3 regions of the Ensifer sp. 22460 genome follow, and region 1 is predicted to be linked to each of the others. Evidence: predicted binding sites of a transcription regulator. Region 1 holds the regulator's gene; each other region holds the start of a gene.

Region 1 (10,516 bases):
CGGCTTTGGATAGGTTGCGCCAAGCTCGATGCCGGCGCCCGAAAGCACGGCAGCCGGAGCCGCAAAGGGGCGATGGATGTAGCGTGGCTCCAGCCGACCAAGTTCCGGGACGAATCGCTTCACATAGGCTCCATCCGGGTCGAACTTTTCGCCCTGGAGAACAGGATTGAAGATCCGGAAGAACGGCGCCGCATCCGCGCCCGACCCCGCGACCCATTGCCAGCTTGCGGCGTTGTTGGCCGGATCCGCATCCACGAGGGTGTCGCGAAACCATTGCTCGCCTTTCCGCCAGTCGATCAGCAGGTCCTTGATGAGGAACGAGGCGGCGATCATGCGCACGCGATTGTGCATGTAGCCATGCCGCCAGAGCTGTCGCATGCCGGCGTCGACGATCGGGAAACCGGTCAAGCCCTTGGTCCAGCGGGAAAAATCGCCGTCATGGTCCAGCCAGCGGAAACGATCGAACCGGCGATCGAGATTGCGACGCGGGAGTTCGGGATAGTGAAACAACAGATGGTAGGAGAATTCGCGCCAGGCGATCTCCTTGCGAAAGGTGGCAACACCTTCACCGCCATCGGTCTCGATTCCCTGCGTCGCGTGCCAGACCTGCGCCGGCGAGATTTCTCCGAAGGCGAGGTGGGGAGAGAGCAGGGATGTGCCGTCAGCCTCTGGACGGTCCCGGCGCACTTTGTAGTCTGCAAGCTTTTCGTCGATAAATTCGTCGAGGCGAGTGGTCGCGCCTTTTTCCCCCGGCGCCCATATTTCGCTGAACGTCGCTGCCCAGTTCGGTTTCGTTGGCAGAAGCGACCACGCGTCAAGCTGTTCTGAAGGGGGCCAGCTTTCCGGCGTCGCGATCTTTTGCGGCTCGTCGATCGGTGGAGCCGGCTCAACCTTCGCTTCGAGCGCGCGCCAGAAAGGCGTGAACACGCGATAGGGCCCACCGGTCGTCGTCAACAAGCGCATGGGCTCGTGCAGCAATTGCCCGGCAAAGCTCTCGGCCGCGATGCCCTGAGCTGCGAGTGCTTTCTTCAGGGCCGTATCGGTGGCAATGCTACACGGGTCGTAGCGGCGATTCCAATGGACACGCTTCGCTCCCGATAGGCGCGACACTTCGCTGAGGACGTCCAGTGGGTCGCCGGAGCGGAGAATGAGTCGCGAGCCGATCCGGCCCAGTCGAGCCCCTAACGCTTCCAGCGAATGGTGCAGCCACCATTGCTGCGCCGTGCCCAGCGGACCGTTGCCGCTTTCGTTCGGCTCCCGGATATAGAGCGGAATGACGGCAGCCTCATTGGCCGCAGCCGCAAGGGCCCTGTTGTCGCCAAGGCGCAGGTCCTTGCGGAACCAGACGATGATGGGCGCCGCGTTTGTCATAGGTGCCGTCTAGGACTGGGATTGATCACCGGGGGAACTTAGGTGCAAAATGAAAAAGAGCCATTCGCATTTTCTGCAAATGGCTCTTTTTGAAACTGGCTCCCCGGGCCGGATTCGAACCGGCGACCTGTCGATTAACAGTCGAATGCTCTACCGCTGAGCTACCAGGGATCATCCGCGCCGCTGTTTCGCTGTGCGCTTCAGAAGTGAGGCTGCTAATACGCATGCTTTTCCGATTTGCCAAGCGGTTTTTTCAAAAAAAATGACAAGTTCGGTTGCGAGGCTGTGGAGAAGTCCCCAATTGTGGGAAAAGATGCCGGATAGGGAATGATGAATAAAAACAGGAAGCAGCCGCATTTCGGGATTGATCCGCAGACGCGTCAGATCGTGCTCGGGAAGTGGCGCATCACGCTGCCGGAATCGCCACTGCTGCGTATCCTGTTGGGCTCGCTTCTGGTGTTCTTTGGTTTTCTTGGCTTTCTGCCGGTGCTCGGCTTCTGGATGATACCGCTGGGCCTCATCGTGCTTTCGCACGATATCCCATCCGTCCGCCGTCGCCGGCGTCGCCTGGCTGTTTGGTGGGCGCGCTGGCGCGGACGAGCCGATTCTTCGAACGGCTCGTGAACCGGAGCTATTGCGGTCAAAGCACCCGCCCCGAAGCGGCTGAACCCTTTGTTGAGGGAGGCCGCCGAAAACTTTTCGGCAACCCATCAAACGCATAATGCAGTCGCGAATCAGGATGGGGACGCATGGCCAAAGCCACTACGAAACGTCGAAGCCGGAATTCCGGTCGGAGCAGGGGCAAACAAGGCGGTATGGCGCCGTGGTATCTGGCCGCCGCACTCACTGTCGGCGGCGTGGTCGCTTACGATCATCGCGCCGAACTGCAGCATTGGCCGGTGGTATCGGACGTGGTCGCGTTCACGTCCCGACACGAGTCGAGGCCGAAGCCCGTTCGTGTCGCGCAGAAATCGGACGCGCGTCCCGCGCAGCAGGCGGAGAAGCAGAAGCCGAATCCGATGACAAGAGTTGCCCTCGCCGCTCCGGTGCCGTCCGTCGACGTCGGCGCCAAGGCGCCGACACCCGTGGTGCGGCCCAATGAGGAAGTGAAGACGGCATCCGTTCGCACGGATCAGTTTTATTTCTGCGGGATTCGCAACGACAACTGCGTGATCGACGGCGCCACCTTCCTGTACCACGGCGAAACGATCCGCGTGGCAGACGTCGATGCGCCGCGTATTCGCCAGGCAAGCTGCGACAAGGAACGTTCGCGCGGCTTCTATGCCAAGCAGCGCCTGCGCGAATTGTTGAATGCGGGTGACTTCAGGCTGGAAACGGCGAGCGGCCGTCAGGATGCCAAGGCCGGTGAAAAGCTGCGGCTGGTCACCCGCGGCGACCAGTCTATCGGGCGTGTGCTCGTATCCGAGGGACTGGTGCGGCCGTGGACAGGACACGCGACGCCCTGGTGTTGAGGCCACCCCAGATGCGATCGGCGGAGGTTCGCGATCGCTCTGTGGAAAGTATCCGTCTTACAAATCGACGGCGCGTTTTTCGGAAAATGCCTCTTGCGGTTTTTCTGCAATCATTCTAAATCCGCGCCAACGCTCGGTTATCCGAGCTGTGAGGCCTCGTGGCGGAGTGGTGACGCAGAGGACTGCAAATCCTTGTACCCCGGTTCAATTCCGGGCGAGGCCTCCAAAAACTCTCACCTCATTTTAGTGTGGATAGACGTTCTGCCTCGGGGCAGAGCGATTGCATGGTTGCCTCCCCACGCCCGCGCAAGCCACGTCCATTAGCTATCCGTTGGATCTTATCGCTTCGGTGAAATCGGTAGAGGGGGAACGATGACTCCGCTGACATCAGCCGCATCGGTAGCGTCCGTCATCATCAAAACGGAGGCAATGGCATATATGAAGACGAAACTTGTCCTGACGGCCTTGGCCCTCTTCGCTGCGACCACATTCGAGGCGCGGGCGGAGGATCTGGTTTTCAAGCTGAAGAACAACACCAACGCAGTGCTGACGAACTTCTATACGTCGCCTGTGGGTGTCAATGAGTGGGAAGACGATGTTTTCGGCCGGCAGGTGCTGAACCCCGGAGAAGACATGGAGATCACCATCGCCGACGGCCGGGAGGTCTGCAAGTACGACATGCGCTTCGAGTTCGAAGAAGGCTCCGACCTCGATACGACCGAAGACATGCAGGACCTCTGCGAGCTCGGCGAGTACACCATCCACGAATAAGAGGCGCGCCTTCAGGTCGCCATCAATAAACAGAGCCTCGCCACCGCAAGCGGTGGCGAGGCTCGGTCGGATGCCAGATTTACCTCGGAATCAGTGGTAGCGGCGCATCAGCCCGACGAGCTTGCCCTGGATCTTCACCCGATCGGGCCCAAAAATCCGCGTTTCGTAGGCAGGGTTCGCGGCTTCGAGCGCGATCGATGCGCCCTTGCGCCGGAAGCGCTTCAGCGTCGCTTCCTCATCATCCACGAGCGCCACGATGATATCGCCGGGATTGGCCGTATTGCCATTGCGGATGATCACGGTGTCGCCGTCGAAGATGCCGGCTTCGATCATCGAGTCGCCCTTGACTTCGAGAGCGTAGTGTTCGCCGTTGCCGATCATGTCGAGCGGAACGGTAATGTCGTGCGTGTTGTTCTGGATGGCCGAGATCGGCACACCGGCAGCGATGCGGCCCATGACCGGCACGGAAACCGATGTGTTGTCGGCCACGGGCGTGGGCTTCGGCGGTGCGGCAGGAGCGGCCGCTGGCGCCTTGCCGAGGCTGCCCTCGATCACGCTGGGCGAGAAGCCGCGGCGGGGCTGCTGCTGGCTGGATGCGTAAGCCTCCGGAAGCTTGATGACCTCGAGCGCGCGGGCTCGGTTCGGCAGACGGCGAATGAACCCGCGTTCTTCGAGTGCCGTGATCAGACGGTGAATGCCGGACTTCGACGCCAGGTCGAGCGCATCCTTCATTTCATCGAATGATGGTGGGACGCCTGACTCCTTCATGCGTTCGTGAATGAAGAGAAGCAATTCCTGTTGCTTGCGGGTCAGCATGGCACGTCGCTCCCAGAGGCGTGAAACAAATCAAGAACAGACACTATCTGTTCCATATGTGTTCCGCAAGTGCCTAAAATTCCGTGAATTCAGACAATTGGCGCGTCTGTGCGTGTCGATTGGTCACTTTTACGGGAGCAGAGCGGGTTTGGGCGATGATCGTGCCCAAACGGAGGGCGGCGGCGTAGCGCATTGCGCGACGGCACGGCGATTCGAACGAATCGCGAGCGTTTTCGTGCAAAGAGGCTAGGCCGGCTGCGTGGCGGCGCAGGCGTCTTCGAATTCCTTCACCGTCTCGGCGCTGTTGTCTTCTGGAAGTACGGCGTCCGCCGCATCGGTCGCGACCGGCCTGTCGCCATCATAGACGAACGACTGGATGTAGAACGCGATCGCACCCTTCCACACCTTGCGTCCATCGATCTGATGGCACGGCACGGCGCTCTCGAAATCGGTCTGAAGTTCGTCCACCGTGGCGGCGCTGAGCTTGACGTCAGGCATATTGGGCGATGCGACTATCGAAGCGAGAAGCAGGGCGGCAAGCACGGTGATCGTCCACTTTGATGCAAGGGTGGGACTACGGGGCGGTTAACGATGTGAACCGCGCTTTCGTTCCGAAGTCCAGCAAGCTTGGCGATCACTGTCATGTGTTCAACAGCTCTTTGAGTGCAGGCTGTGGCCGTTTTGCGCCAGGGGCACACAGCGGCAAAGCCGCCTCAGCCTGGCGCGCCGTCCTTGCCGCAATCGCTTGGGTTGCGCCAAGTCGCGGCCTCGCTGCCGGCGTGCACAAATCCGTGTTGTGAAGATGTCGCACCGTCTCGACAGGTTGTAAAAAAACGATAACTTTGCGGGAAAAATGGGGTGGTTGCATGCGTAGATTGTCGTTGGCGGTTCTCGGTCTGTTGGTGGCGGCCGGAGCGGCCTCAGCTGAAGAAGGGCGTTCGAATATCTGGAAAGAGGTCAATGCCTGGACGGTGGGCTCCGATCCGTCCTTGGGCGGCTCGTGCTATGCGGCGACGAGCTACGACGGCGGAATGATCCTTCGAATCGGCTTCTATCCGAGAGGATCGGCGAACCTGGCGTTTCTTTCGATCGGCAATGCCGACTGGAAATCGATCGAGCCGCAGCGGGAGTATGACGTCGCCTTGCAGCTCGACCGTGGCCGCCAGTGGCCGGCTGTCGCGTTCGGCGTGGACCTCACAGGCTCGAAGGCTCTGGTCGTCAACTTCTCCAACACCGACTTCTTCACCGAATTCGTGCGCAAGAACACGCTGGCGCTGGCGTTCGAAGGGCGCGTCGTGGCGAGCCTCAGTCTGCGCGATTCGATGAAGGCCGTCAGCGAGATGTTCAAATGCCAGGAGGCGGTGATTGCGTTGATGCCAAACGGCGGGCAGGGGGCGGCCGCCGATCCGTTTGCGGGCGCCGGCGGGAATGCGCCAAACAATGACCCCTTTGCTGGTGGCGGCCAGACCAAGTCGTCGAAAGATCCCTTTGCCATGTGATCTTTGGCGTGAGCGTCGTTCCGCTGCGAGAGGTGAATATTCCTAAGATTTTGCATGGGTTGCGGGTCACCCACCCTCGACAGTCACGCGGCGACCTATCAAAATGCGGGCAAACGGGGGTTTTGCATGCGTAGATTGCTGTTCGGGTTGGTGAGCTGTCTGATGGCCACGGGACCGGCCGTGGCTGAGGAGTCCGAGATCATCAAATGGAAGGAAGTCGGCGGCTGGACCGTTGCTTCCGACACGTCGATGGAAGGCTCGTGTTTCATCACGTCGATATTCGAAGGCGGAATCAGGCTGCGCCTGGGGTTCTATCCCAAGGGCTCCGAATCGCCACTCTACATGAGTTTCGCCAGCGACGATTGGAAGTCGCTCGAGGTCGGCAAGGACTATGACCTGACGTTCCGCTTCGACAAGAGCGATCCCTGGAGTGCGGCGGCGACCGCCGCCGGCGACGAGAGCGGCAAGTTCCTGTTCGTGAACGTCACCGATGCGGAATTCCTGACGGGGTTCGTGCGCAAAAGGACGTTGGCGATCGCCTTTGACGATCGCGTTGTCGCAAACCTCAGTCTGCGCGGCACCGGCCCGGCGGCGGAAGAACTCCTGAAATGCCAGCGAGCCGTGGATGAGATCATCGCCGACGAGGGCCGCAAATCCAAGGAGAAGAAGTCCGATCCGTTCAACGCGCCAAACGAGAAACGCTCAGCGCGTGATCCGTTCAGCCTCTAACCCGCGGCTTGAGTGAAAGGCGGAGGGCCCAGTCGTCGTCTGCCCGAGGCGAACCACACGGCGCTGACGCCTGCCGACAAGCGCTCGTTAAAATGAAGCACCGCCAGGGATGGCGGTCCATCGTCGGACTATATTTCTTGGGAAAATGGCGGACAGGGTGGGATTCGAACCCACGGTACGGTTTCCCGTACGCTGGTTTTCAAGACCAGAGCCTTAAACCACTCGGCCACCTGTCCTTGCCTGAGCTCGCAGTCAACTGCTTACCGGGCACGGCGTTATTGCGCAAAGCCCCGTCGCTTTGCAAGATTTAACATGCGTCGCTGAAAGATTTTCTCGATGGCCGGACTGGAGTGCGCGGGCACGCTTTGCCGGTAATCATCTGTAAACCATAACGCATGAAATCCGGCGCTGATCTGTGGATGAGTTCGCATTTTCGCCTTGTTGCTGTCATGTTTACTCGACTGTTCCGTTTCGGGACGCCGAGATTTCCGCTGGGGGCACGAGCGGAAGGTTTCGAGTACGGCTTATTCGATCGATGTTGTGGGACAGATGACATCCAGTAAAAATGCGGCATATCTGGTCAAGGGACTGCGCCTTGCGGCAATTCCTGCGCTGTGCGTAACGCTCGCGGCCTGCGGATCCACGTCGAGCATCAAAAAGAAGCCGCGGAGCAAGGAATACTTCGCCGAATCCGTTTACGGCGTGAAGGCGAGCCCGCGCGTTGCCACCGGTAACAACATCCCCAAGGGCGGCGGACGCTATCAGGTCGGCAAGGCCTATCAGGTCAAGGGCAAGTGGTATCAGCCGAAGGAAGACTTCGGCTACAACAAGACCGGTACGGCTTCCTGGTACGGCTCGGCCTTTCATGGTCGCCTGACCGCCAACGGTGAGGTCTATGACAAGGCCCATCTGTCGGCCGCCCATCCGACGTTCCCGCTGCCGAGCTACGCGCGCGTCACCAACATGGAAAACGGTACGTCGGTCATCGTGCGCGTCAACGATCGCGGCCCCTATGAATTCGGCCGGATCATCGACGTTTCCTCGAAGACGGCCGACATGCTCGATATCAAGCGCAAGGGCAGCGCGCAGGTGCGCGTGCAATATGTCGGCCGCGCGCCGCTTGAAGGCAACGACATGCCCTATCTGATGGCGTCCTACGTCCAGAAGGGCGAACGTGGCCCGAGCGTGATGCCGGAAGGCCAGATCGCGACCGGCGTAATGGTCGCCTCCAACGAGCCGTTCCGCAATCAGACCCTTGGCACGATCACCGTCCCCGCAAAGGCCTCGCTCGATGTTGGCGAACCGGTGACGGCGCTCGCAGCCCCCGTGCCGCAGTCCGCCCAGCCGCAATCGCTGAACGAGTTCGTGATGCTGCCGGAAATCGGCCCGATCCCGCGTGAGCGGCCCGAGTTCATCCCGATGCCCGACGGCAACATGGCCTATGCTGCAGCTTACGTCGAAGTCCGCGTCAGCGACGCCGAATCGCCGTTTGAAGCGATTATGGTCGACCGGAAGCAGCTTACCCCAAGTGATTGTCGATTACGCCAAACGCCAGAAAGCAAGCGGTTCTGTCCGATAACCGCAGGCGGCGTTGTGCCAAAATGACCTCGCTGCTATGCCCAAGGGGAAACCGGAGTTTCCCATGCGCATGAAGATGTTCTCGGCAGTGTTTTTCGGCGTTGCGCTGTTTACAGGCGCCGTATTCGCGCAGACACCGGCGCCCACTTTCGACACCAAGGCAAAGCAGATCCTGCTTGTCGATGCCGAAACCGGCACCGTGCTTTTTTCCCGCGCCGAAAACCAACCGATACCGCCTGCATCGCTCGCCAAATTGATGACGATGGAGGTCGTGGCCGAAGCACTCGGCAAGGGCGCGCTTTCCGCCGAAACCACCTTCGACGTCTCCGAGCACGCCTGGCGCACCGGCGGTGCGCCCGCCGGCACTTCGACGATGTTTGCCGCATTGAAATCCCGCATCCGCGTCGCCGATCTCCTGCAGGGCGTCGCGGTCCAGCTTGCCAACGATGCCTGCATCATCCTTGCCGAAGGCATGACCGGTAGTGAGGGCGCCTTTGCCGAGCGCATGACGGCGCGCGCTCGCGAGCTTGGCATGCCGGTTGCGACGTTCCGCAATGCCACGGGGCTTCCGGATCCCGGCAACCAGATCACCATGAGCGAACTGGTAACGCTCATTCGGCACCTCCATGAGGCACATCCGGATCTCTACCGGCTCTATTCGCAGCCGGAGTTCGAATGGAACAAGATCCTGCAACGCAACAAGAACCCGCTGATCTCGGCCAACATAGGCGTGGACGGCCTGGCGACCGGTTTTGCCGAAGGCTTCGGTTTCTCCCTGGCCGCTTCGCTGCAGCGCGGCGACCGCCGGGTCTATCTCGCCATGGGCGGTCTCGAAACCGAGAAGGAGCGCATCGAGGAGAGCCGCAAGGTACTCGACTGGGCAATGACCGCCTTCGAGAAGAAACGGATTTTTGCCGACGGGGAGGCGATTGGCGAAGCGGCCGTCTATGGCGGCGATGCCGCCGATGTGGCCTTGGTCGCCGGCGGCCCGGTCGACGTGCTGTTGCCGGTCGACAATCCGGAACGGCTGACCGCACGCATCGTCTACAAGTGGCCGTTGCGGGCGCCGGTGACGGCGGGGACGGAAGTCGGTGTTGTCAAATTGTGGAACGGCGAGAAGCTGCTGCGCGAGGTACCGGTCAAGACTGCCAGCGCCGTCGGGCAGGGCACGCTGACCAGTCGCGCTCTTGATGCGCTGCAGGAACTGCTGTTCTTCTGGATTTAGCCGCAGCTGGTTGCGGCGAGGGCGGTTCCCGCCAATTCATCGCCACCTGACGGTTTCACACCGCGGACCAATCGGCTAAACAGGGCCGGAGCGGAATGAGGAAAAGTGCGCGCGGTTTTCCGCCCGCAGTCCGCTCTAGCTAAGAACAGGTCACGATGCTTTCAGGTCGAATCGACCTGAAAGCATCGTGACCTGGGTCGCATGCCGATATGGGAACGCATGGTGTCGCTGAAAAAAGGTCTGTTCGTAACATTCGAAGGCGGGGAGGGCGCCGGCAAGTCGACGCAGCTCCGTCTTCTCGCCGAATCCCTGCGTGCGCGCGGCTACGAGGTGTTGACGACACGCGAGCCTGGCGGTTCGGCCGGCGCCGAAGCGGTGCGCCACGTGCTGCTTTCGGGAGCCGCGGAGGCCTTCGGGGTCAGGATGGAGGCGATCCTCTTTGCAGCGGCCCGCAGCGATCATGTCGAAGAGGTCATCCGGCCGGCGCTCGACAAGGGTACGATCGTGCTGTGCGACCGTTTCATGGATTCCTCGCGCGTTTATCAGGGCATCACCGGCAACCTGGAGCAAAGCTTCGTCGAAAGTCTGGAGCGTGTGGCGATCAACGGCGTCGTGCCGGATCGGACCGTGATTTTCGATCTGCCGGCCAGCATCGGCCTCGAGCGGGCGCAACGCCGTGCCGGGGACGACAATCCTGATCGTTTCGAGAAGGAGCAGCTGGAGACGCATGAGAAACGGCGGGACGCCTTTCTCGATATCGCCAGGCGCGATTCCGAGCGATGCCGGATCGTCGACGCGACGCAGCCTGTCGAGGCCATCTCCGCAGAAGTACTTTCCCTCGTCGAGGCCCTCCTGCCGCACGGCGACGGCACCGGCGCGTCGGCCGAGGAAGTCGTGTCATGAGCGCGGAAAGAGGCGGCGTCCTGGATGGCGCCATCGCGCCCGCCGAGAACAATCGACTGTTCGGCCACGAACAGGCGGAAAACTTCCTGGCGCAGAGCTATCGCTCCGGCAAGGGACACCACGCGATACTGATCGAAGGGCCGGAGGGGATT
Region 2 (10,516 bases), on a different contig from region 1:
AATTCCGATGGTCTGCGGATCGTCGAAAGCGGCCTGAAGTCTGGCGAGAACATCGTCGTCAACGGCCTGCAGCGGGTTCGCCCCGGCGTTGTCGTGGCGCCGCAGCACGTCGAGGAAACGACTGCCTCGATCGCCAAGTAATCCAGGTGCCTCTTCGCCTGGTGTGAAGAGGCGGCCGGCCTAGGCATCACTCAGCAGACAGCGCCGCGCGGCGACACCTTTCGCCGCGGGACACCCGCCGTCTGCGCGAACTCGTCCCAAGGGGGATACCATGAATTTCTCACGCTTCTTCGTCGACCGCCCGGTCTTCGCGGGCGTTCTTTCGGTCCTGATCTTCGTGGCCGGCCTGATCGGCATGACCGGTCTGCCGATCTCCGAATATCCCGAAGTCGTGCCGCCGCAGATCGTCGTGCGCGCGCAGTATCCGGGCGCCAACCCAGCCGTTATCGCCGAGACGGTGGCGACACCGCTCGAAGAACAGATCAACGGCGTCGAAGGCATGCTCTACATGCAGAGCCAGGCGACCGCCGACGGCCTGATGACTCTGACGGTCACCTTCGAACTCGGCACCGATCCCGATCAGGCCCAGCAGCTCGTGCAGAACCGCGTCTCGCAGGCCGAGCCGCGGTTGCCTGAGGAAGTGCGCCGCCTCGGCGTCACCACCGTCAAGAGCTCGCCAGACCTGACGCTGGTCGTGCACCTGATCTCGCCGAACGGGCAATATGACATCAACTATCTGCGCAACTACGGTGTGCTGAACGTCAAGGATCGGCTGGCCCGCATCGACGGCGTCGGCCAGGTGCAGATCTTCGGCGGCGGCGACTATTCGATGCGCGTCTGGATCGACCCGCAGAAGGCCGCCGAGCGCGGTCTTGCCGCAAGCGACATCGCCAATGCGGTGCGCGGTCAGAACGTCCAGGCGGCCGCCGGCGTCATCGGCGCCTCGCCCTCCGTGCCCGGCCTCGACCTGCAGCTTTCCGTCAACGCTCAAGGCCGTCTGCAGACGCCTGAGGATTTCGCCAACATCGTCGTCAAATCCGGCGCCGAGGGCGAAGTGACCCGCCTTGGCGACGTCGCCCGCGTCGAGATGGGCGCTGCCGACTACTCGCTGCGCTCGCTGCTCGACAACAAGCCAGCGGTCGGCATGGGCATTTTCCAGGCCCCGGGCTCGAACGCGATCCAGATCTCCGAAAACGTGCACAAGGCCATGGCCGAGCTGAAGCTCACCATGCCCGAAGGCGTCGACTACGAGATCGTCTACGATACGACCCAATTCGTGCGCGCCTCGATCGAGTCGGTTATCCATACCCTGCTCGAAGCGATCGCGCTCGTGGTACTTGTCGTCATCATCTTCCTGCAGACCTGGCGCGCCTCGATCATCCCGCTCGTCGCCGTGCCGGTCTCGATCGTCGGCACCTTCGCGGTGATGTATGTCTTCGGCTTCTCGATCAACGCGCTCAGCCTCTTCGGCCTGGTGCTTGCGATCGGCATCGTCGTCGACGACGCGATCGTGGTGGTGGAGAACGTCGAACGCAACATCGAGCAGGGCCTGTCGCCGGTTCAGGCGACCTATCGCGCCATGCAGGAAGTCTCCGGCCCGATCATCGCGATTGCGCTGGTGCTCGTCGCCGTCTTCGTGCCGCTCGCCTTCATCACCGGCCTCACCGGTCAGTTCTATCGCCAGTTCGCGCTGACGATCGCGATCTCGACTGTCATCTCTGCCCTTAACTCGCTGACGCTGTCGCCGGCGCTGGCCGCCCTTCTCCTGAAAGACCATCACGCGCCGAAGGATTGGCTGACGCGGGCGATGGACAAGGCCTTCGGCTGGTTCTTCCGCGGCTTCAACCGCTTCTTCGGGGCAAGTTCGGAGGCCTATGGCCGCGGCGTCGGCCGCATCCTGACGCGCAAGTCGCTGATCATGATCGTCTATGTCCTGCTGCTCGGCGTCACCTTCACGCTGTTCCGCGCCATCCCCGGCGGCTTCGTGCCGGCTCAGGACAAGCAGTACCTGATCGGCTTCGCCCAGCTTCCTGATGGAGCAACGCTCGACCGCTCGGAAGACGTGATCAAGCGCATGAGCGAGATTGCGCTCAAGCATCCGGGCGTCAAGAACGCCATCGCCTTCCCGGGCCTGTCGATCAACGGCTTCACCAACTCGTCGAACTCCGGCATCGTCTTCGTCGCCCTGAAACCCTTCGAGGAACGCAAGACGCCCGAACTGTCCGGCGGTGCGATCGCCATGCAGCTCAACCAGGAATTCGGCGCGATCCAGGATGCCTTCATCGCCATGTTCCCGCCGCCGCCCGTGCAGGGCCTCGGCACAACAGGCGGTTTCAAGCTGCAGCTCGAGGACAAGAATGGCCTCGGCTACCAGGCGCTCGACGAGGCGACCAAGGCGTTCCTTGCCAAGGCCTACCAGACGCCTGAGCTGGCCGGGCTCTATTCCAGCTTCCAGATCAACGTGCCGCAGCTTTATGCCGACCTCGATCGGGTGAAGGCACGTCAGCTCGGCGTGGCGGTCACCGACGTGTTCGAGACGCTGCAGATCTACCTGGGTTCGCTCTATGTCAACGACTTCAACGCCTTCGGCCGCACCTACAGCGTGCGCATCCAGGCGGATGCCAACTACCGCAGCCATGCCGACGACATCGGCAAGCTGAAGGTGCGTTCGCAGACCGGCGAGATGATCCCGCTGTCGGCACTGTTGAAGGTCGAGCAGACCGTCGGCGCCGAACGGGCGATCCGCTATAACGGCTTCCTGTCGGCCGACATCAACGGCGGCCCGGCTCCGGGGTTCTCGTCCGGCCAGGCGCAGGCAGCCATCGAGAAGATCGCCGCCGAAACCCTGCCGCCCGGCATCGGCTACGAGTGGACCGATCTCACCTACCAGCAGATCCTGGCCGGCAATTCCGGTATCCTGGTCTTCCCGCTGGCACTGCTGCTGGTCTATCTCGTGCTTGCGGCCCAGTATGAAAGCTTGACGCTACCGATCTCGATCATCCTGATCGTACCAATGGGCATCATGGCGGCACTGGTGGGCGTCTGGCTGACGGGAGGCGACAACAACGTCTTCACCCAGATCGGCCTGATCGTGCTGGTCGGCCTTTCGGCGAAGAACGCCATCCTGATCGTCGAGTTCGCCCGCGAACTCGAACTGTCGGGCAGCACCCCGGTCAAGGCCGCGATCGAGGCGAGCCGGCTGCGTCTTCGTCCGATCCTGATGACCTCGATGGCCTTCATCATGGGCGTCGTGCCGCTGGTCACGTCCACGGGGGCCGGTGCGGAAATGCGCTCGGCCATGGGTGTCGCGGTCTTTGCCGGCATGATCGGCGTCACCGCCTTCGGCATCTTCATGACGCCGGTCTTCTACGTGCTGATCCGCAAGCTTACCGGCGAGCGGCCTCTGAAGCACGCCGGAGCCCATATCGAAGCGCCGCATCTCGCACCCGGAGAATAGGGCCTTTTTACCCGTTACACTCTTCACGCGGGCCGGATCCATCCCGGCCCGCTGACGCTGCGGCGTCGCGCCTCCGCCCAGGCGCGGCGCCGCATTGCATCCCCGCGTGACAGTTCCCCATCCCGCGTGACAGTTCGCTGGCGATCGGATAAACCAGCAGCCTCCATTCCATTGGCCTCAGCGGCCAAGCAGACGGCATAGCGTTAGATGACCCCCACCGATCCGATCGCCAATCTCGCCACCCTCATTCGCTGCCCCTCTGTCACCCCGGCCGAAGGCGGAGCGCTTTCCGCCCTTGAGGCGATGCTGAAGCCGCTCGGCTTTGCGGTCGATCGCGTGGTGGCGAAGGACGTCGGCACGCCCGATATCGAGAACCTCTATGCCCGGCTCGGAACGGAAGGCCCGCACCTGATGTTCGCCGGCCACACCGACGTCGTGCCCGTCGGCGACGAAGCCGCATGGAGCCACGGCCCGTTCTCGGCCGACATCGCCGGTGATGAGATGTACGGCCGCGGCGCCGTCGACATGAAGGGCGGCATCGCCTGCTTCGTGGCGGCGATCGCCCGCCACATCGAAAAACATGGGCTCCCGAAAGGCTCGGTTTCCTTCCTCATCACCGGTGACGAAGAGGGGCCGGCAATCAATGGCACCACCAAGCTCTTGCAATGGGCGGCCGACAAGGGCGAGCGCTGGGACGCCTGCCTCGTCGGCGAACCGACCAATCCGGACCATCTCGGCGACATGATCAAGATCGGCCGGCGCGGCTCGCTCTCCGGCCGCATCACCGTCAATGGCGTGCAGGGCCATGCCGCCTATCCGCACCTTGCCGACAATCCGGTGCGCGGCATCCTGCAACTGACCCAGGCGCTGATGGATCCGCCCTTCGACAACGGCACCGAGAGTTTCCAGGCATCGAACCTTGAGGTGACGACGATCGATGTCGGCAATGGCGCCGTCAACGTCATTCCGGCCAAGGCGAGTGCCGCCTTCAACATCCGCTTCAACGACACCTGGACGGCGGAAAGCCTGATGGCCGAGATCATCGCCCGGCTCGACCGGGCGGCTGCAAGCGGCAGCCTCAGGCCCGACCGCGCGCCCGTCCGCTACGAGATCACCTGGGCCGAACGCCCGAGCCACGTGTTCCTGACGCGCAACAATGCGCTGATCGATTCGCTTTCCGGCGCTGTCGAAGCGGTCACCGGCCGCCAGCCGAAGCTGTCGACCACGGGCGGCACTTCGGATGCGCGTTTCATCAAGGACTACTGCCCTGTGGTCGAGTTCGGCCTGGTCGGCCAGACCATGCACATGGTCGACGAGCGCGTTGCCGTCGCCGACCTCGAGACGCTGACGAACATCTACGAAACCTTCATCTTCAGCTGGTTCGGCCATGCCGCTGCTTGATGAGGTGCTTGCCTATATCAAGGGCCTCTGGCTCTTGGCGCAGGGCAAAGAGGAGGGATTCCGCTGGCTCGATTTCAGTGAGAGCGGCCTCTGGCGCTCCTTCACCTCTATGCTCTGGTGCCTGCCGGCGATCGCCGTCACCTGGGCATCCTGGCGGTTCTACTACCTGTCGGCCATGCCTGAAGGCACGGTGATCGGCATCGGCTTCATCTTCAAGCTCTTGGTCGTCGATCTCGTCAGTTGGCTGCTGCCGCTGGTGCTGATCGCTGTTCTATCGCGCCCGCTCGGCTTTGCCGGCGCGGTGGTGCCCATCGTCGTCACCACCAACTGGCTCTCGGTCCCGCTTTCCTATGCGATGGCCATTCCCGCCGCCATCCGCCTGATCATTCCGGGAAGCCAGGGCCTGACGAGCCTGATCTGGCTGGCGCTGCTCGTCGTCAGCGTCGCGGTGCTTTTCCGGCTCCTGCGCATGATTACCGGCAACCAGACCCTGCTTGCCTCGGCGCTGACGGCGCTCTTCCTGCTGCCGTCGATGATGATCGGCGATCTCCTGCAGCGCTTCTTCGGCCTGATCCCGGGCTAGCGCATGTCGCGCAAAAGTGCGCAGCGGTTTTGCGATAACGACATGCGGAATTTGAAGGACTCATAGCGCGAGCGAATCTGAAAGATCGAGACACGCTTTGGAGCCCGGGATCGACCGACCGTCAATAATCCACTTGCAGGAAATAAAGCCCATCGGGCGGAGCCACGGGGCCGCAAGCCTTGCGGTCACGCGCTTCGAGTGCGGCCTGCAGGTCGTCCGGCGTCCACTTCCCCTCGCCCACCAGCTTCAACGAACCGGCAAAAGACCGGATCTGATTGTGCAGGAAACTCTGGGCCGTGGCGCGGATTTCGATGACACCGGCGACGAGCGCGACATCCAGCCGATCGAGGGTGCGCACCGGGCTCGTTGCCTGGCAATGGGCCGAGCGGAAGGTCGTAAAATCGTGATGGCCGACGAGACGTTGCGCGCCTTCGTGCATCGCCGCGTGGTCGAGCGGCTTCGGCACCCACCAGGCGCGCCTGGCTTCCAGCGCCAGAGGCGCCGGCCGGGAGATGATGCGGTAGAGATAGTGCCGGCGCAGCGCCGAGAAACGAGCGTCGAACTCCGGCGACACTTCCTCGGCTTCGAGGATCGCCACACGCTCACCCGCAAGCCCCAGATGCGCGTTCAGCGCGTTGCGCAGCGTATAGGGCTTCCACGGGCGCGTCAGATCGACATGCATGACCTGGCCACTGGCGTGCACGCCGGAGTCGGTACGGCCGGCGCCGCGGATCGAAACGGTCTCGCCGGTCAAGGACAGCACCGCCTTTTCGATGGCCCCTTGCACGGATTGGCCGTTGTCCTGCCGCTGCCAGCCGACATAGTCGGAGCCGTCATATTCGACGGTCAGCTTGAACCGCGGCATCAGCCGACCCTCGTGCCGGACGCGACCGGCGTTCCGCGCAGGAAGTCGGCGGCGCCGAGCGCCTTGCCGCCGGCGCGCTGCAGGCGCGTGGGCCGGACCGCACCCTCGGCGCAGGCAATCGTGAGATTGTCGTCAAGTACCGTGCCGGGCTCGCCGGCACCCGATGCCGGCTCGGAATTCAGAACCTTGATACGTTCCGGCTTGCCGGCGATTTCGAGCTCGAACCACGCACCCGGGAATGGCGACAGGCCGCGAATATGATCATGCACCTCGCGAGCGCTGCGGGCAAAGTCGATGCGGGTTTCCGCCTTGCTGATCTTCGCCGCATAGACGACGCCCTCGTCGGGCTGCGCGGTCAGCGGCAGATCGCCGGCCGCAAGCTTGGCCATCGCCTCTTTCATCAGCGTCGCACCGACCTGCATCAGCCGGTCGTGCAATTCGCCCGCCGTCATCGTCTCACCGATCTGGACGGCCTTGGTGAGGGCGACGGGGCCGGTATCGAGCCCCTTGTCCATCTTCATCACCATCATGCCGGTCTCATGATCGCCGGCCATGATGGCGCGCTGGATGGGGGCAGCACCCCGCCAGCGCGGCAGCAGCGAAGCATGGCCGTTGTAGCAGCCGTATTTGGTGCCGGTGAGGATCGCCTCGGGCAGAAGCAGGCCATAGGCGACGACGACGGCGACATCGGCGTCGAAGTCGCGGAAGGTCTGGCGATCCGGCTCGTCCTTGAAGTTGACCGGCGTCAGCACGGGGATGCCGAGCAGCTCGGCCGCCTGATGGACCGGCGACTTCTGCAGGTCGAGCCCGCGGCGGCCGCCCGGTCGCGGAGGCTGTGTATAGGCGGCAACGATCTGGTGACCAGCCTCGGCAAGCGCCGCCAGCGTCGGCACCGAAAATTCCGGCGTACCCATGAAGATGATGCGAAGTGACAAGGCGGTAACTCCGTCCTTTCAGATCACTTCATGCGGGGAAACGGCGAAATGATCTCATTCTCTGAAACAGGACAATTCCAGGCGGAAAACCGTTTCACGCTTTTCCTGGAATTGTTCAATGGGTTCCCGCCCTCAAATCGTGCCCTTCGCGCGATCTGTTCGCGACCGCTTGCGTGGTCGACGTCAGATCGCCTTCGCACCGCGCGTCTTGGCGGCCTTGGTGAACTTGCGGATCACCATGTCGCGCTTGAGCTTGGAGATGTGATCGATGAACAGCACGCCGTTCAGGTGATCGATCTCATGCTGCAGGCAGGTGGCGAGCAGGCCATCGGCCTCGATCATCTGTTCCTTGCCGTCACGGTCGAGATGCTTGACGGTGATCGCCGCGGGGCGCTCGACCTCGGCGTAAAAGTCTGGGATCGACAGGCAGCCTTCCTCGTAGACCGAGCGCTCATCGGACGAAGCAACGATCTCGGGATTGATGAAAACGAGCGGGGTCTTGTCGTCGCCTTCTTTCGAAACATCGAGCACCAGCATGCGTTTGGCAACGCCGATCTGGATCGCGGCAAGGCCGATGCCGGGCGCGTCATACATGGTTTCGAGCATATCGTCGGCCAGACGGCGGATGTCCGCGTCGATGGTTTCGATCGGCGTGGAAACCTGGCGGAGCACAGGATCGGGAAGGATGATAAGCGGCTTGATCGTCATGCTGCTCCCATAGCCGATCTTTCCATCAGCGTGCAAGAAAATTGCCTTGCCACCCTCAGCCGCCCTTCCCGCATCGGCCCGCGTTAACCGCACGATGTGAATGTTCTTGTTTTGATCTACCCATAACCAAAGAATCTGTTAGGTTTAGCGCATGGAACCTGCACCCCTTTCCTTCGCCCAACCGCTGTTTTTCGTCGGTCCCTTGCCGATCACTCTCGGCCATCTCGCGATTGCCGCCGGCCTTGTCGTCGTCGTTGCTCTTCTGATGGCGTTTTCGCGGCGGCGGGACACTCGCGACGAAGAACGGCAGGAACAGATGGCGATGCTGCTTGCGGCCCAGACGGAGATGCAAGGGCGGGTCGCCGCCATGGCCGAGGTTTTCGGCGCGCGGCAGGCGGAGCTCAACCAGACGCTCAGCCAGCGCATCGACGGCATGACCCACCGCATCGGCGCATCGATCACCGAACAGACCAAGGCGACGCACGAAAACCTCAGGCGGCTGCAGGAGCGCCTGGCGGTCATCGACAATGCCCAGAACAACATCCAGTCGCTGGCCAAGGACATGGCCGGGTTGCAGGCGATCCTTTCAAACAAGCAGACGCGCGGCGCCTTCGGCCAGTCACGCATGGAGGCGATCATCGCCGATGGGCTGCCGATGGGCGCCTTTGAATTTCAGACGACGCTGTCGAACGGCGCACGACCCGATTGCACCATCCGCATGCCGAACGGCCAGCCGGCGCTCGTCATCGACGCGAAATTTCCGCTGGAAGCCTGGAACGCGATGCGGGATGCCCCGAATGCGGAACGCCGCCAACAGATCGCGCAACTCTTCCGCCGCGACATGGAAACCCATGTGCGCGATATCGCCAGCAAATACCTGATCCCCGGAGAGACACAGGACACCGCCTTCCTCTTCGTGCCATCGGAATCGATCTTCGCCGAAATCCACGAGCATTTCGAAGCGATCGTGCAGAAGGCGCATCGCCAGCGGATCGTCATCGTCTCGCCGTCGCTGCTGCTCTTGTCGATCCAGGTGATCCAGGCGATCCTCAAGGATGCGCGCATGCGCGAGCAGGCGCATCTGATCCAGGGTGAAGTAGCCAGGCTGATGGAGGACCTCAGCCGTCTCGACGAGCGCGTGCGCAAGCTTCAGGGCCATTTCGCCATGAGCCAGAAGGACGTCGAGGATATTCTGATTTCGTCCAGCAAGCTCACGCGGCGCGGCGCCAAGATCGAGGCGCTCGAACTTCAAGCCGAAGGCGGGACGCAAGAAGCAAGCGATCCGCGTGCCGCCGTCGACAACCGCGTCGGGCAATTGCGCCTGCGGGTGGTTGACGAGGACTGAGGCTGTCGGGCACTCTCCGGCCCACTTTGCAATCCGACGGGAAATTTTCACATGATCACTGTTTTTGGGTCCATCAACATGGACCTGATCGCCACGACCGCACGCCTTCCGAAGCCGGGCGAGACCGTTGCCGGAACTGGTTTTTCGACCGCCGCCGGCGGCAAGGGCGCAAACCAGGCGCTTGCCGCGCGACGTGCCGGAGCGACAGTTAAGATGGCTGGTGCTGTGGGCAAGGACAGTTTTGCCGATGGCGCGCTGGAACTGCTGAAGGGTGCTGGCACCGACCTCTCCCTGACCAAGACGGTGGAAGAGCCAACCGGCACCGCGCATATCTTGGTCGGCGGTGACGGCGAAAACGTCATCGTCGTCGTCGCCAGTGCCAATGCGACTGTCAATGAGGCCGATGCGGTGAAAGCCGTCGACGGCATGAAGCCCGGCGACACGCTGATGCTGCAGCTCGAAATTCCGGCAGCCTCCGTCGAGAAGGCGCTCAATATAGCCAAGCAGAAGGGCGTCCGGTCTGTCATCAACATCGCGCCGTTGACCGCGGATGCGGCTCGCCTCGGGCGCATGGCCGATATCGTCATTGCCAATGAGACCGAATTCGAGCTGCTTGCCGGCAGGAGCGGCATCAGCAGCGCGGAACGCGAAGACGCGATGAAGGCGCTTCACGCCGAGACCGGCCAGACGGTCATCGTCACGCTCGGCGCCGAAGGCGTCGTCGCCGTGCACGAAGGCGAGATCCAGCGTGCCAAGGGCCTGAAGATCGAACCGGTCGATACCGTCGGCGCCGGCGACACCTTCTGCGGCTATCTTGCCGCCAGCCTCGACGCCGGCATTGCCTTTCCCGATGCGCTGCGCCGTGCAGCCGTCGCCGGCTCGCTCGCCTGCCTGAAGAGCGGCGCCCAGCCCTCGATCCCGCTTTCCTCGGAAGTGGCGTCGCGTATCTAGATCGCGACAACCTTGGGTCGGACCGACCCGTGATAGGCCAAAGGGCATCTGGTGCGGGCGGAGATCGCCCGCATTTTTCTTGCCGGCTCTCTGCCGCCGCGCGTTTCCAACCGTCTCAAAATCTCCGCTTGCGCAATCCGGACAGCCGATGTCGCGGAGATAAAACTCCGCGCGCAATTTTATCAAAGCAACAGGTAAAACAGCGTCCGCGTTGGGCCTATTTTAAGAATCTCCAGTCTATTCAGGAGCCTGAGAAGGCCGGTCGAAGCGA
Region 3 (10,516 bases), on a different contig from region 1:
CCGTCGATATGGCGCTCGATACACCGATCGATGTGATGACCGAACACTACTGTGCGCGGCTGAGGCACTTTGCGCCGTTGCAGCCCTTCCGTGCCCGCGTGACCGAGATCACGCCAACCGGTCTCGCGCTTGAAGGCGACAGCGTCGCCGATCGGGCTTGCCTCAAGGCCTGGCGCGATGCTTTCGCCGAAGTCTTCGGCTATCGCCATCCTGATCATGACGACTATGCGTTTCACATCACCTTCGCCTATGTCATCGACTGGCTCGATGACGCGGCACTGCCGCGCTGGCAGGAAATGTTGAGCGAACAACTCGCCTGCCTCAGGGAGCGGGCGCCGGTGATCGAGCTCGATCCGCCGGCCTTCTGCTCGTTCGAGGACATGAACCATTTCGAGGAACTGATCGTTTTCTCGGACAGATCAGCAATCACGGCCAGCAATTAAGGCCAGCATCAAGGAATGTAGATGACCGGACTTACCCTTTACGTCGGCAACAAGAACTATTCGTCCTGGTCGATGCGGCCCTGGATGGCGATGACCGCCGCGGGCATCGCCTTCGAGGACGTGGTCATTCCCTTCGATTTCGCGGCCGGCAATCCTGATATCCGCGCGATCTCGCCGACCGGAAAGGTGCCGCTGCTGCGCCACGGCGATCTGCTCGTCTGGGAATCGCTGGCGATCATCGAATATGTCGCCGAGCTCTTTCCCGACGCCGGGCTTTGGCCGTCCGATCGCCAGGCCCGCGCCCGGGCCCGCAGCTATTCCATGGAGATGCTCTCCGGTTTCAGGGCGCTGCGCGGTGCCTGCCCGATGAACATCCGCCGGGAGAGGCGGGCGCTTCAGGTGGATGCCGACGTTCGCGCTGATGTCGTGCGCATCGAGCAGATCTGGAAGGAGGCGCTTGCCCACTCCGGCGGGCCGTTCCTCTTCGGATCCTTCAGCGCGGCCGATGCAATGTACGCGCCTGTGGTCAACCGCTTCGACGTCTACGATCTCGTTGCGGATCAAGAAACGCTCGGCTACATGCAACGGGTGAAGGCACATTTCGCTTTCCGGAAGTGGGAAGAGGCTGCCCGCGCCGAGCCGTGGGTCGTTCCCGATGACGAGGTCTGAATCGGCGCCGCCAGATCTTGAGTCGAAAAATTGCGGCTGGGGACTGGTCAAACAGCAGTTGCCGATGTATAAGCGCGCCAAATTTCCGTGATTGACATCTGTTTAACACGGCCATTTCGGCTGCTGAACAGTGTTTGCCCGATAAGTGGAGAATGAAATGGCTGTACCTAAAAGAAAAACGAGCCCGTCCAAGCGTGGCATGCGCCGTTCCGCTGACGCTCTCAAGACGCCGACCTACGTCGAAGACAAGAACTCCGGCGAACTGCGTCGCCCGCACCACATCGACCTGAAGACCGGCATGTACCGTGGCCGTCAGGTTCTGACCCCGAAGGAAAACGCATAAGCGTTTCCGTTCGTGGAATGGTTCAAAGGGCTGGCTCTGCCGGCCCTTTTGTTTTGCGTCTGACATTTTCTCGCTTGGACCCTGTGTTATCCGCAGGAGCTAGAGCATCACGCGCCAAGGTGAAGTCACTGGAAGCGGAGAGATGCTCTAGACCCTAAGTGCTGGAGCGTCCTTGGTGCGTTCATGCGAACGCACAGCGCTCTACAGCGCCGCGCGTCTTATCAGACGCGCAAAGGTCGCTGTAGCACTTTGAATTGCTGCATGTTTTTGTCCTTTAACCGGCTACGATTAAAGGAAACATGCAGTAGGCCTGAAGACGCCGCAAGACGCGGCAAAGGAGTTCGTGCCCGATGCTCGCTGCCGTTCCGCTGCTGATCCTGCCGTTCGTTGTCTACAATCTCGCGATGATCGGAATGTTCGGCGGTATTGCCGGCTTGAACGCCGAGATGCTGTCGCTGTCCATGCTGTCGGGCGCGACCTGGACGATGCGCTTCGGCGACCTCCTGATCGTCGTCGCACTGCTGTTGCTCTTCGTCGAATTGCTGAAGGCGACCCGCACGAGCACGCGTGCGCTGATGGATCACCTGTTGTCGATGATTCTGTTCATCGCCTTCCTGATCGAATTCCTGCTGCTGGCGCCGGCGGCAACCCAGCTCTTCTTCATCCTGATGACGATCAGCTTCATCGACGTCATCGCCGGCTTCGCCGTCTCGATGCGCTCGGCCGGACGGGACGTGTCGATCGGCCTTTAAAGCCTGTAGCGCAAAAGTGCGCAGCGGTTTTGCGACAACGACATGCGAAATATCAAGAACTTAAAGCGCAAGGCGCGAATCTGAAAGATCGCGACGCGCTTTAGGTCACGATCGATCCCGGGGCGTTGGCCCAATTCAAAACATGGTTTGCTGGACGGGAATTGGGCGGGTGACTCACACCCGCCTTTGCAAGGAGAATGCGCTCAGCCGAGATTGTCGAGCTTGGTCTGGAGCGCGCGAAGCTGTTCCTTGAGCTCGTCGATATCCTTGGCTTCGGCCTTCTTGGTTTCCTTCACCGGCGGGGCGGTGATGAAGGGCGAGAACATCTGCATCGCCTGATGGAACATCTCGGTATTGCGACGGACCTGCTCTTCGACAAGTTGCAGCGGAACCTGCAGGTTCTTGCCGAGCGGCGTGTCACCGAAGGCCTTGTTGATCTGCTCGCGCATCTGCGACTGCTGCTCGGTGAAAGCCTGCATCGAATGCTCGAGATAGCTCGGCACCACCATCTGCATCTGGTCGCCGTAGAACGAGATCAGCTGGCGCAGGAAGGAGATCGGCAGCAGCGTGTTGCCGGTCTTGGACTCCTGCTCGAAGATGATCTGCGTCAGCACGGAATGGGTGATGTCCTCTCCGGACTTTGCGTCCTGGACGATGAAATCGTCGCCCTTCTTCACCATGACAGCCAGGTCGTCGAGCGTGACATAGGTGCTGGTCCCGGTGTTGTAGAGCCGCCGGTTCGCATATTTTTTTATAACGATCTGGCCTTCGTGCTTCGCCATCAGGGTCTCCTCTCACCCATCATCCCGTCTTTATTGCGTTTTTCAGAGTATCCGCAAAAGAGCGCCGCTGACAATGTCTTTGTGCGTTGCGGCGACGCAAGTGCGAAATCTTGCGGTTGCGTCTTGGGTGACGGTTTTGTGGCACCGCATCAAGGCGTTTGACTTGCGCCGCGCGCTTTGCCAGTCTGCTTCCATTAGGCAAGAAAGATCTGAGGAAACGTCCCATGAGCAATCCCTCCATCGTGATCGCCAGCGCCGCCCGTACCGCGGTCGGATCCTTCAACGGTGCATTCGCCAACACACCGGCGCACGAACTCGGCGCCGCCGTCATCAAGGGCGTGCTCGAGCGCGCAGGCGTCGAGGCAGGCGAGGTCGACGAGGTGATCCTCGGCCAGGTCCTGCAGGCCGGCGAGGGCCAGAACCCGGCGCGTCAGGCGGCGATGAAGGCGGGTCTTCCGCAGGAGAAAACCGCCTGGGGCATGAACCAGCTCTGCGGTTCCGGTCTTCGTGCCGTGGCGCTCGGCATGCAGCAGATTGCAACCGGTGATGCGGATATCATCGTCGCCGGCGGCATGGAGTCCATGTCGATGGCGCCGCATTGCTCGCATCTTCGCGGCGGCGTGAAGATGGGCGATTTCAAGATGATCGACACGATGATCAAGGACGGTCTGACCGACGCCTTCTACGGCTATCACATGGGCATCACTGCCGAAAACGTCGCCCGCCAGTGGCAGCTCAGCCGCGAAGAGCAGGATACTTTCGCGCTCGCCTCGCAGAACAAGGCCGAAGCGGCCCAGAAGGCCGGGCGGTTCGCCGACGAGATCATTCCCTTCATCGTCAAAGGCCGCAAGGGCGACGTCACCGTCGACCAGGACGAATATATCCGCCATGGCGCAACGCTCGACCAGATGACGAAGCTGCGTCCGGCCTTCGACAAGGAAGGCACGGTCACCGCCGGCAACGCCTCCGGCCTCAATGACGGCGCCGCGGCCACTCTGCTGATGACCGAAGCGCAGGCTTCCAAGCGCGGCATCCAGCCGCTCGCCCGTATCGTTTCCTGGGCAACGGCCGGCGTCGATCCGCAGGTCATGGGCACCGGCCCGATCCCGGCTTCGCGCAAGGCGTTGGCGAAAGCCGGCTGGGCGATCGGAGACGTCGAACTGGTCGAGGCCAACGAGGCTTTCGCGGCACAGGCCTGCGCGGTCAACAAGGACCTCGGCTGGGATCCGTCGATCGTCAACGTCAATGGCGGCGCGATCGCCATCGGCCATCCGATCGGCGCTTCCGGCGCCCGCGTGCTCAACACGCTGCTCTTCGAAATGAAGCGCCGCGGCGTTTCCAAGGGGCTTGCAACGCTCTGCATCGGCGGCGGCATGGGCGTCGCCATGTGCGTCGAACGGCTCTAATCGGTTTGGCGGCATGAACAGCGCCAGGTGGGTTCCGTTTTCCCTTCTTCTGGCCGGTTCGCCGATCGTTTCCGCACATGCCAATCCCGCGCCTCTCGACGAGGCGCGGTTGGTTCAGTGCATGCTGGAACATACGACCTCGGACGACGAGGCCGTTTTCAAGGACATGATGGTTGCGGCCCCGAACGATGACAGTGGCGCTTTGAAAGCGTCGCTCGTTCAGCTCTCCAGTCTGATGATGAACCCCGCGCTCACCAAGTGCGAGGTGGGTATGTCTATGCTCGCGACGCCTCAGTTCCAGGCTGCCGCCGAGCTCTACGGACGACAGGTCGGCGAAAAGCTGATGAAGAAGGCCTTTGAGAAACTGAACTGATCAAGTGGGAGGCGTGCATGAGCAGGGTAGCATTGGTCACAGGTGGGTCGCGCGGCATCGGCGCGGCAATCTCCGTCGCACTCAAGAATGCCGGCTACAAGGTGGCCGCAAACTATGCCGGCAATGACGAAAAGGCCGAGGCCTTCAAGCAGGAAACCGGCATCCCCGTCTACAAGTGGGATGTTTCCAGCTATCAGTCCTGCGCCGAAGGCATCGCCAAGGTCGAGGCCGATCTCGGCCCGGTCGAAGTGCTGGTCAACAATGCGGGCATCACCCGCGACGCGATGTTCCACAAGATGACGCCCGAGCAATGGGGCGAGGTGGTCGGCACCAACCTCACCGGTCTCTTCAACATGACGCATCCGATCTGGTCCGCCATGCGCGACCGCGGTTTCGGCCGCGTCATCAACATCTCGTCGATCAACGGCCAGAAGGGCCAGATGGGCCAGGCCAACTATTCGGCGGCCAAAGCCGGTGATCTCGGCTTCACCAAGGCGCTTGCCCAGGAAGGTGCGGCGAAGGGGATCACGGTCAACGCCATCTGCCCGGGTTATATCGGCACGGAAATGGTGCGGGCGGTGCCGGAGAAAGTGCTGAACGAGCGGATCATCCCGCAGATCCCGGTTGGCCGCCTCGGCGAGCCGGAAGAAATCGCCCGCTGCGTTGTGTTCCTGGCCTCCGACGACGCCGGCTTCATCACCGGCTCGACGATTTCGGCGAATGGCGGACAGTTCTTCGTCTGACCTTTTGATCTCATCATTGCTTTGAACGGCGCCCTTCGGGGCGCCGTCTTTGTGTAGGGCGGAGAGAAGAGACGCCTGTTGCCCCGGCATTTGAATCCCGAAATCGCGCACGTGAATCTGCTGCCGGCGCGCGGCGCAGACACTATATCTTGTGGAGAACAAAAGCGGAATGATGCCCGTACCACGAGTCGCCATCGGATCCTCCCGTATTGGTCGAGGGTGCTCGGTGCGATTCTCATTCTCTCTGCCCAGCGAATCTCCGATGAATTTCGTTAAAAATTTTCTAGGCTTTCCAGAGTCTTGGATTCGGAATCCTTTGACCTGTCTGGCAATGGGACAGCCAGGATTGAGGCGAGTCGTGGGCTCTAACACACGCGCGCGGCGTCAGATTCAGCATGTGGTGCAACGTTTGGTGTTGAAATCTATATGTAGTCGTGAACATACAGTGAATCGCGATGAGTCTTCGATTCGTCGCCGATTCGTTCCATGGCTGTTCCCGTTCTCGATTGCGCCAACCACAACAGGTGGTGCAATGGGCTGAGAGACGCCGAACGATGGTTTTAGTTGTCGGCGCCCCTTGCGTTTGGCTCGGTGCGTGGGCATGTGTTTGCCGCCAGCGTGAAAAGACGCTGTCGTAATTTCTGAATGCCCGGGATCGATGACGTGTCCGTTCACCCCATGATCCTGAGCGGCCGCGGCGTAACCGCGGTGCTCGGGCCAACCAATACCGGCAAGACGCACTACGCGATCGAGCGCATGATCGCGCATGACAGCGGCGTCATAGGCCTGCCGCTGCGCCTCCTGGCGCGCGAGGTCTATACGCGCCTGGTCGAAAGGGTCGGCCATCACAATGTCGCGCTGATCACTGGCGAGGAGAAGATTACTCCGCATCGCGCCCGCTATTCGGTCTGCACCGTCGAAGCGATGCCGAGGGAGACGACCGCGTCCTTCGTGGCGATCGACGAAGTGCAGCTTGCAGGCGATCTCGAGCGCGGTCACATCTTCACCGACCGGATCCTGCATCTGAGGGGGCGTGGCGAGACGCTGCTTCTGGGGGCTGCAACGATGCGGCCTATCCTGGAGCACCTCCTGCCCGGCATCACCGTCGTCGAGCGGCCGCGCATGTCGCAACTGCTCTATGCCGGTTCGAAGAAAATCACCCGCCTGCCGCATCGCTCGGCGATCGTCGCCTTCTCGGCCGACGAAGTCTATGCGATCGCCGAACTGATCCGTCGCCAGCGCGGCGGTGCCGCCGTCGTGCTCGGCGCGCTTTCGCCGCGCACGCGCAATGCGCAGGTGGCGCTCTATCAGGAAGGCGACGTCGAATATATGGTGGCGACCGACGCGATCGGCATGGGTCTCAACCTCGACGTCGATCACGTCGCCTTCGCGCAGGACCGCAAGTTCGACGGCTACCAGTTTCGCAACCTGAACCCGGCCGAGCTAGCGCAGGTCGCCGGGCGCGCCGGGCGACATCTGCGTGACGGAACGTTCGGCGTCACGGGTCGCGTCGATCCTTTCGACAACGAGCTCGTTCATCGCATCGAGTCGCACGAGTTCGATGCGGTCAAGGTGCTGCAATGGCGCTCGAAGGCGTTCGACTATTCCTCGCTTACCGCCTTGAAGAAGAGCCTCGATGCCGCGCCGAAAGTTCCCGGCCTTGCCCGGGCGCTACCTGCGGTAGACCAGCAGGCGTTCGAGCATCTGGCCCGCTACCCGGAGGTCGTCGACATTACGACCAATGCCGAGCGCGTCGAAAAACTATGGGAAGCCTGCGCGCTGCCGGACTATCGGCGCATCACGCCCGCCCAGCACGCCGATCTGATCTCGACGATCTACGCGGATCTCGTTCGCCGGGGTACGGTGAACGAGGACTTCATGGCCGAACAGGTCAGGCGTGCCGATCACACCGACGGTGAGATCGACACACTTTCGGCGCGAATCGCGCAGATCAGAACCTGGACCTATGTGTCGAACCGGCCGGGATGGCTGGCCGATCCGACACACTGGCAAGAAAAGACGCGGGAAATTGAAGATCGATTATCCGACGCACTACATGAACGGTTGACGAAACGCTTTGTTGATCGCAGGACATCTGTGCTCATGAAGCGCCTGAGAGAGAATGCTATGCTGGAAGCTGAAATCAGTGTGAATGGTGATGTCTTCGTCGAAGGACACCACGTAGGACAACTAACCGGTTTCCGGTTTACGCTGGCGACCGGCGGCGACGGCCCGGATGCCAAGGCCGTGCAGGGCGCTGCCCAGAAGGCGCTGGCGCTCGAGTTCGAGGCGCGGGCCGCACGTCTGCACGCCTCGGGCAACAACGACCTGGCGCTTTCGTCGGATGGTCTCGTGCGCTGGCTCGGCGATCCCGTCGCCCGTCTGGCAGCGAGCGACCATGTCATGCGTCCGCGCGTCATCCTGCTTGCCGACGATCAGCTGCAGGCGAACGCCCGCGAGCATGTCGTGGCGCGCATCGAGCGTTTCGTGAACCATCACATCGGTACGGTGCTGAAGCCGCTCGACGATATCTCGCGCGCTGAAGACCTCGAAGGCCTCGCCAAGGGCCTTGCCTTCCAGCTCGTCGAGAACCTCGGCGTGCTCTTCCGCCGCGATGTCGCCGACGACGTGAAGTCGCTGGACCAGGACGGTCGCGCGTCGATCCGCAAATACGGCGTTCGCTTCGGCGCCTACCACATCTTCCTTCCGGCGCTCTTGAAGCCGGCTCCGGCCGAGCTGATCACGCTGCTCTGGGCGCTGAAGAACGACGGCCTCGACAAGCCCGGCTATGGCGACCTCATCCCGATGCTCGCTGCCGGCCGTACGTCGGTCGTCACCGATCCGTCCTTCGAGCGCACCTTCTACAAGCTTGCCGGCTTCCGCTTCCTCGGAAAGCGCGCCGTGCGCATCGACATCCTCGAGCGCCTGGCCGATCTCATCCGGCCGCTGCTGCAGTGGAAGCCCGGCGCGCAGCCGCGTCCTGAAGGCGCCTATGACGGCCGTCGTTTCACCGCCACCACCTCGATGCTTTCGATCCTCGGCGCAACGCCTGATGATATGGAAGAGATCCTGAAGGGCCTTGGCTATCGGGCCGACAGCGTCAAGGCCGAGGAGGCTGCGGCCTTCCTCGCCAGCCAGGACGGTGCGCCCGCCTCTGCTGCCGCCGCCTCCGAGCCGGTTGCCGCCGTCGATGACGCGGACGCTGCTGACAGCGCGACGGATGCCGAGACCGCAGCCGTTGAGGCACCGGCCGCCGAGGCCGAGAAGCCTGAGGGCGAAGTCGCCACCAGCGAGGTCCAACCAGCCGAAGCTCAAGTCGCCGAGACCGGAGAACCGGTCGAAGCCAAGCCCGTGCTGCTGTGGCGTCCCGGCACCCGCCAGGATAACCAGCGCCAGGGCGGCGGTCGCCACCAGGGCGACCAGCGTCGCGGCGGCCAGCGCCATGGACATGGCCAAGGCCAAGGCCAAGGCCAGGGCGAGGGACGTGAGGGCGGACGCAAGGGCGGCCAGCCGGTGCGCGGCAAGCGCCATGACGGCGGCAAGTCGGAAGGCGGTCCGCGCCAGGACCGTGGTGACCGTCATGATCGCCACGACCGCGGCGGCAAGCCGGGCCAGGGCAAGTTCGAGGCGCGCCCGCCGCGTCGCGAGAAGCCGGTGGATCCGGATTCGCCCTTCGCCAAGCTCGCGGCGCTCAAGGAGCAGATGAAGAAGTAAGGCAGGTCATGGAAAAACAGCCCACGTCCAACCCGGCATCGCGCCAGCGTCTCGACAAGTGGCTGTTTTTCACGCGGCTGATCAAATCGCGCTCGCTTGCGCAAAAAGCGATCGAGGACGGCCGCGTGGCCGTCAACGAGCAGCGCGTGACGCAGTCGTCGTTTCAGGTCAAGACGGGGGACCTGCTTGAGCTCGTCCTCGACCGCCGCAGCGTGACCGTGCGCGTGCTTGCTCCAGGGGAACGACGTGGCCCCTACGAGGAAGCGCGGCTTCTTTATGATGATCTCACGCCGGAATTGCCTAAGGAGAAACTCTCGGCATTTGATCTCGCCACACGCGACCGTGGGGCGGGACGCCCGACCAAGAAAGAGCGGCGGGATACCGATCGGCTAAAACCCGATTTCGATCCGCGCGAGGATTAGAAAACTCTGCCTTTGCCGCGGCGTTTCGCGCATTGAATATTCTTGCAAAGGGTCCATAAAGCCTTTACCTGACAGACCCACGTTGGGTGCATCGGTCTTGCTTCGGCAGCTATGCGCGCCGGACATTCCTAGCATGCGCGGACGATGAGCATCACCATTGATTGCCGTCTGCCATCAAACGTGAGCATTGGCTGGAGTACCTCATGACGTATGTCGTGACCGACAATTGCATTCGCTGCAAGTATATGGACTGTGTCGAAGTCTGCCCCGTGGACTGCTTCTATGAGGGCGAGAATTTCCTCGTCATCCATCCCGACGAGTGCATCGATTGCGGCGTTTGCGAGCCGGAATGTCCTGCCGAGGCGATCAAGCCGGACACCGAGCCGGGCCTTGATATGTGGTTGAAAGTGAACGCTGATTTTGCCACGAAGTGGCCGAACGTCACGGTCAAGCGCGACCCGATGCCGGAAGCCAAGGAGATGGACGGCGTCGAAGGCAAGTACGAGAAGTTCTTCTCCGCCGAGCCGGGACAGGGCGACTGAGACGGACGATCTCTATCGTTCGTCGAGGCTGACGCAGCGAGCGCGACCCAGCGCGCCAAACCTGGGGAAAACACGCACTGCGCTCGCAGGTGCGAGAATGGTGGCTTGATGGCTGCCATGCAGCAAATTATTGATTTCGGCACTTTTTTGTGATAGGTTCCTTCTACTGATCCACAGAGGGTGTTTTTGCGCGCCCGAAAACCATCACGAAAGCAAACGATCTCCAAAAGGCGGTTTCTCCCTATTACGCAACATGGCTTTGCTCTGTTGCGACCGCATTTCATGAGGCTGTTTGCGTTCCGTGGACGGACCAGGATGTACCCACCC

Evidence for each region. The regulator LexA, encoded in region 1, represses DNA repair genes until DNA is damaged. The targets are predictions, from matches to a motif close to TGTTCNNNNTGTGTTCNG.
Region 2: a site for LexA is predicted at 8,051-8,068, ahead of ACTJKM_RS16745 (DNA recombination protein RmuC). Genes of this name have one in related genera too.
Region 3: a site for LexA is predicted at 5,992-6,009, ahead of ACTJKM_RS31435 (helicase-related protein). Genes of this name have one in related genera too.

Annotation. Positions count from the first base shown of each region.
Region 1 covers NZ_JBQENZ010000008.1:238,081-248,596, reverse strand. Annotated here, with positions in the region: gene ACTJKM_RS12925 (cryptochrome/photolyase family protein) at 1-1,371, opposite strand, end outside; tRNA gene ACTJKM_RS12920 (tRNA-Asn) at 1,468-1,542, opposite strand; gene ACTJKM_RS12915 (hypothetical protein) at 1,699-1,995, shown strand; gene ACTJKM_RS12910 (thermonuclease family protein) at 2,121-2,843, shown strand; tRNA gene ACTJKM_RS12905 (tRNA-Cys) at 2,996-3,069, shown strand; gene ACTJKM_RS12900 (hypothetical protein) at 3,282-3,614, shown strand; gene lexA (transcriptional repressor LexA) at 3,705-4,430, opposite strand; gene ACTJKM_RS12890 (hypothetical protein) at 4,677-4,973, opposite strand; gene ACTJKM_RS12885 (hypothetical protein) at 5,297-5,929, shown strand; gene ACTJKM_RS12880 (hypothetical protein) at 6,092-6,658, shown strand; tRNA gene ACTJKM_RS12875 (tRNA-Ser) at 6,805-6,894, opposite strand; gene ACTJKM_RS12870 (septal ring lytic transglycosylase RlpA family protein) at 7,208-8,263, shown strand; gene ACTJKM_RS12865 (D-alanyl-D-alanine carboxypeptidase family protein) at 8,301-9,461, shown strand; gene tmk (dTMP kinase) at 9,684-10,364, shown strand; gene ACTJKM_RS12855 (DNA polymerase III subunit delta') at 10,361-10,516, shown strand, end outside.
Region 2 covers NZ_JBQENZ010000012.1:92,872-103,387, reverse strand. Annotated here, with positions in the region: gene ACTJKM_RS16780 (efflux RND transporter periplasmic adaptor subunit) at 1-141, shown strand, start outside; gene ACTJKM_RS16775 (multidrug efflux RND transporter permease subunit) at 272-3,457, shown strand; gene dapE (succinyl-diaminopimelate desuccinylase) at 3,665-4,858, shown strand; gene ACTJKM_RS16765 (hypothetical protein) at 4,845-5,441, shown strand; gene truA (tRNA pseudouridine(38-40) synthase TruA) at 5,563-6,306, opposite strand; gene fmt (methionyl-tRNA formyltransferase) at 6,306-7,241, opposite strand; gene def (peptide deformylase) at 7,425-7,949, opposite strand; gene ACTJKM_RS16745 (DNA recombination protein RmuC) at 8,101-9,294, shown strand; gene ACTJKM_RS16740 (ribokinase) at 9,346-10,245, shown strand.
Region 3 covers NZ_JBQENZ010000035.1:59,746-70,261, forward strand. Annotated here, with positions in the region: gene ACTJKM_RS31395 (DUF1868 domain-containing protein) at 1-443, shown strand, start outside; gene ACTJKM_RS31400 (glutathione S-transferase family protein) at 465-1,112, shown strand; gene rpmF (50S ribosomal protein L32) at 1,270-1,455, shown strand; gene ACTJKM_RS31410 (hypothetical protein) at 1,806-2,207, shown strand; gene phaR (polyhydroxyalkanoate synthesis repressor PhaR) at 2,411-2,989, opposite strand; gene ACTJKM_RS31420 (acetyl-CoA C-acetyltransferase) at 3,214-4,395, shown strand; gene ACTJKM_RS31425 (hypothetical protein) at 4,409-4,768, shown strand; gene ACTJKM_RS31430 (beta-ketoacyl-ACP reductase) at 4,786-5,511, shown strand; gene ACTJKM_RS31435 (helicase-related protein) at 6,190-9,225, shown strand; gene ACTJKM_RS31440 (RNA-binding S4 domain-containing protein) at 9,234-9,647, shown strand; gene fdxA (ferredoxin FdxA) at 9,851-10,189, shown strand.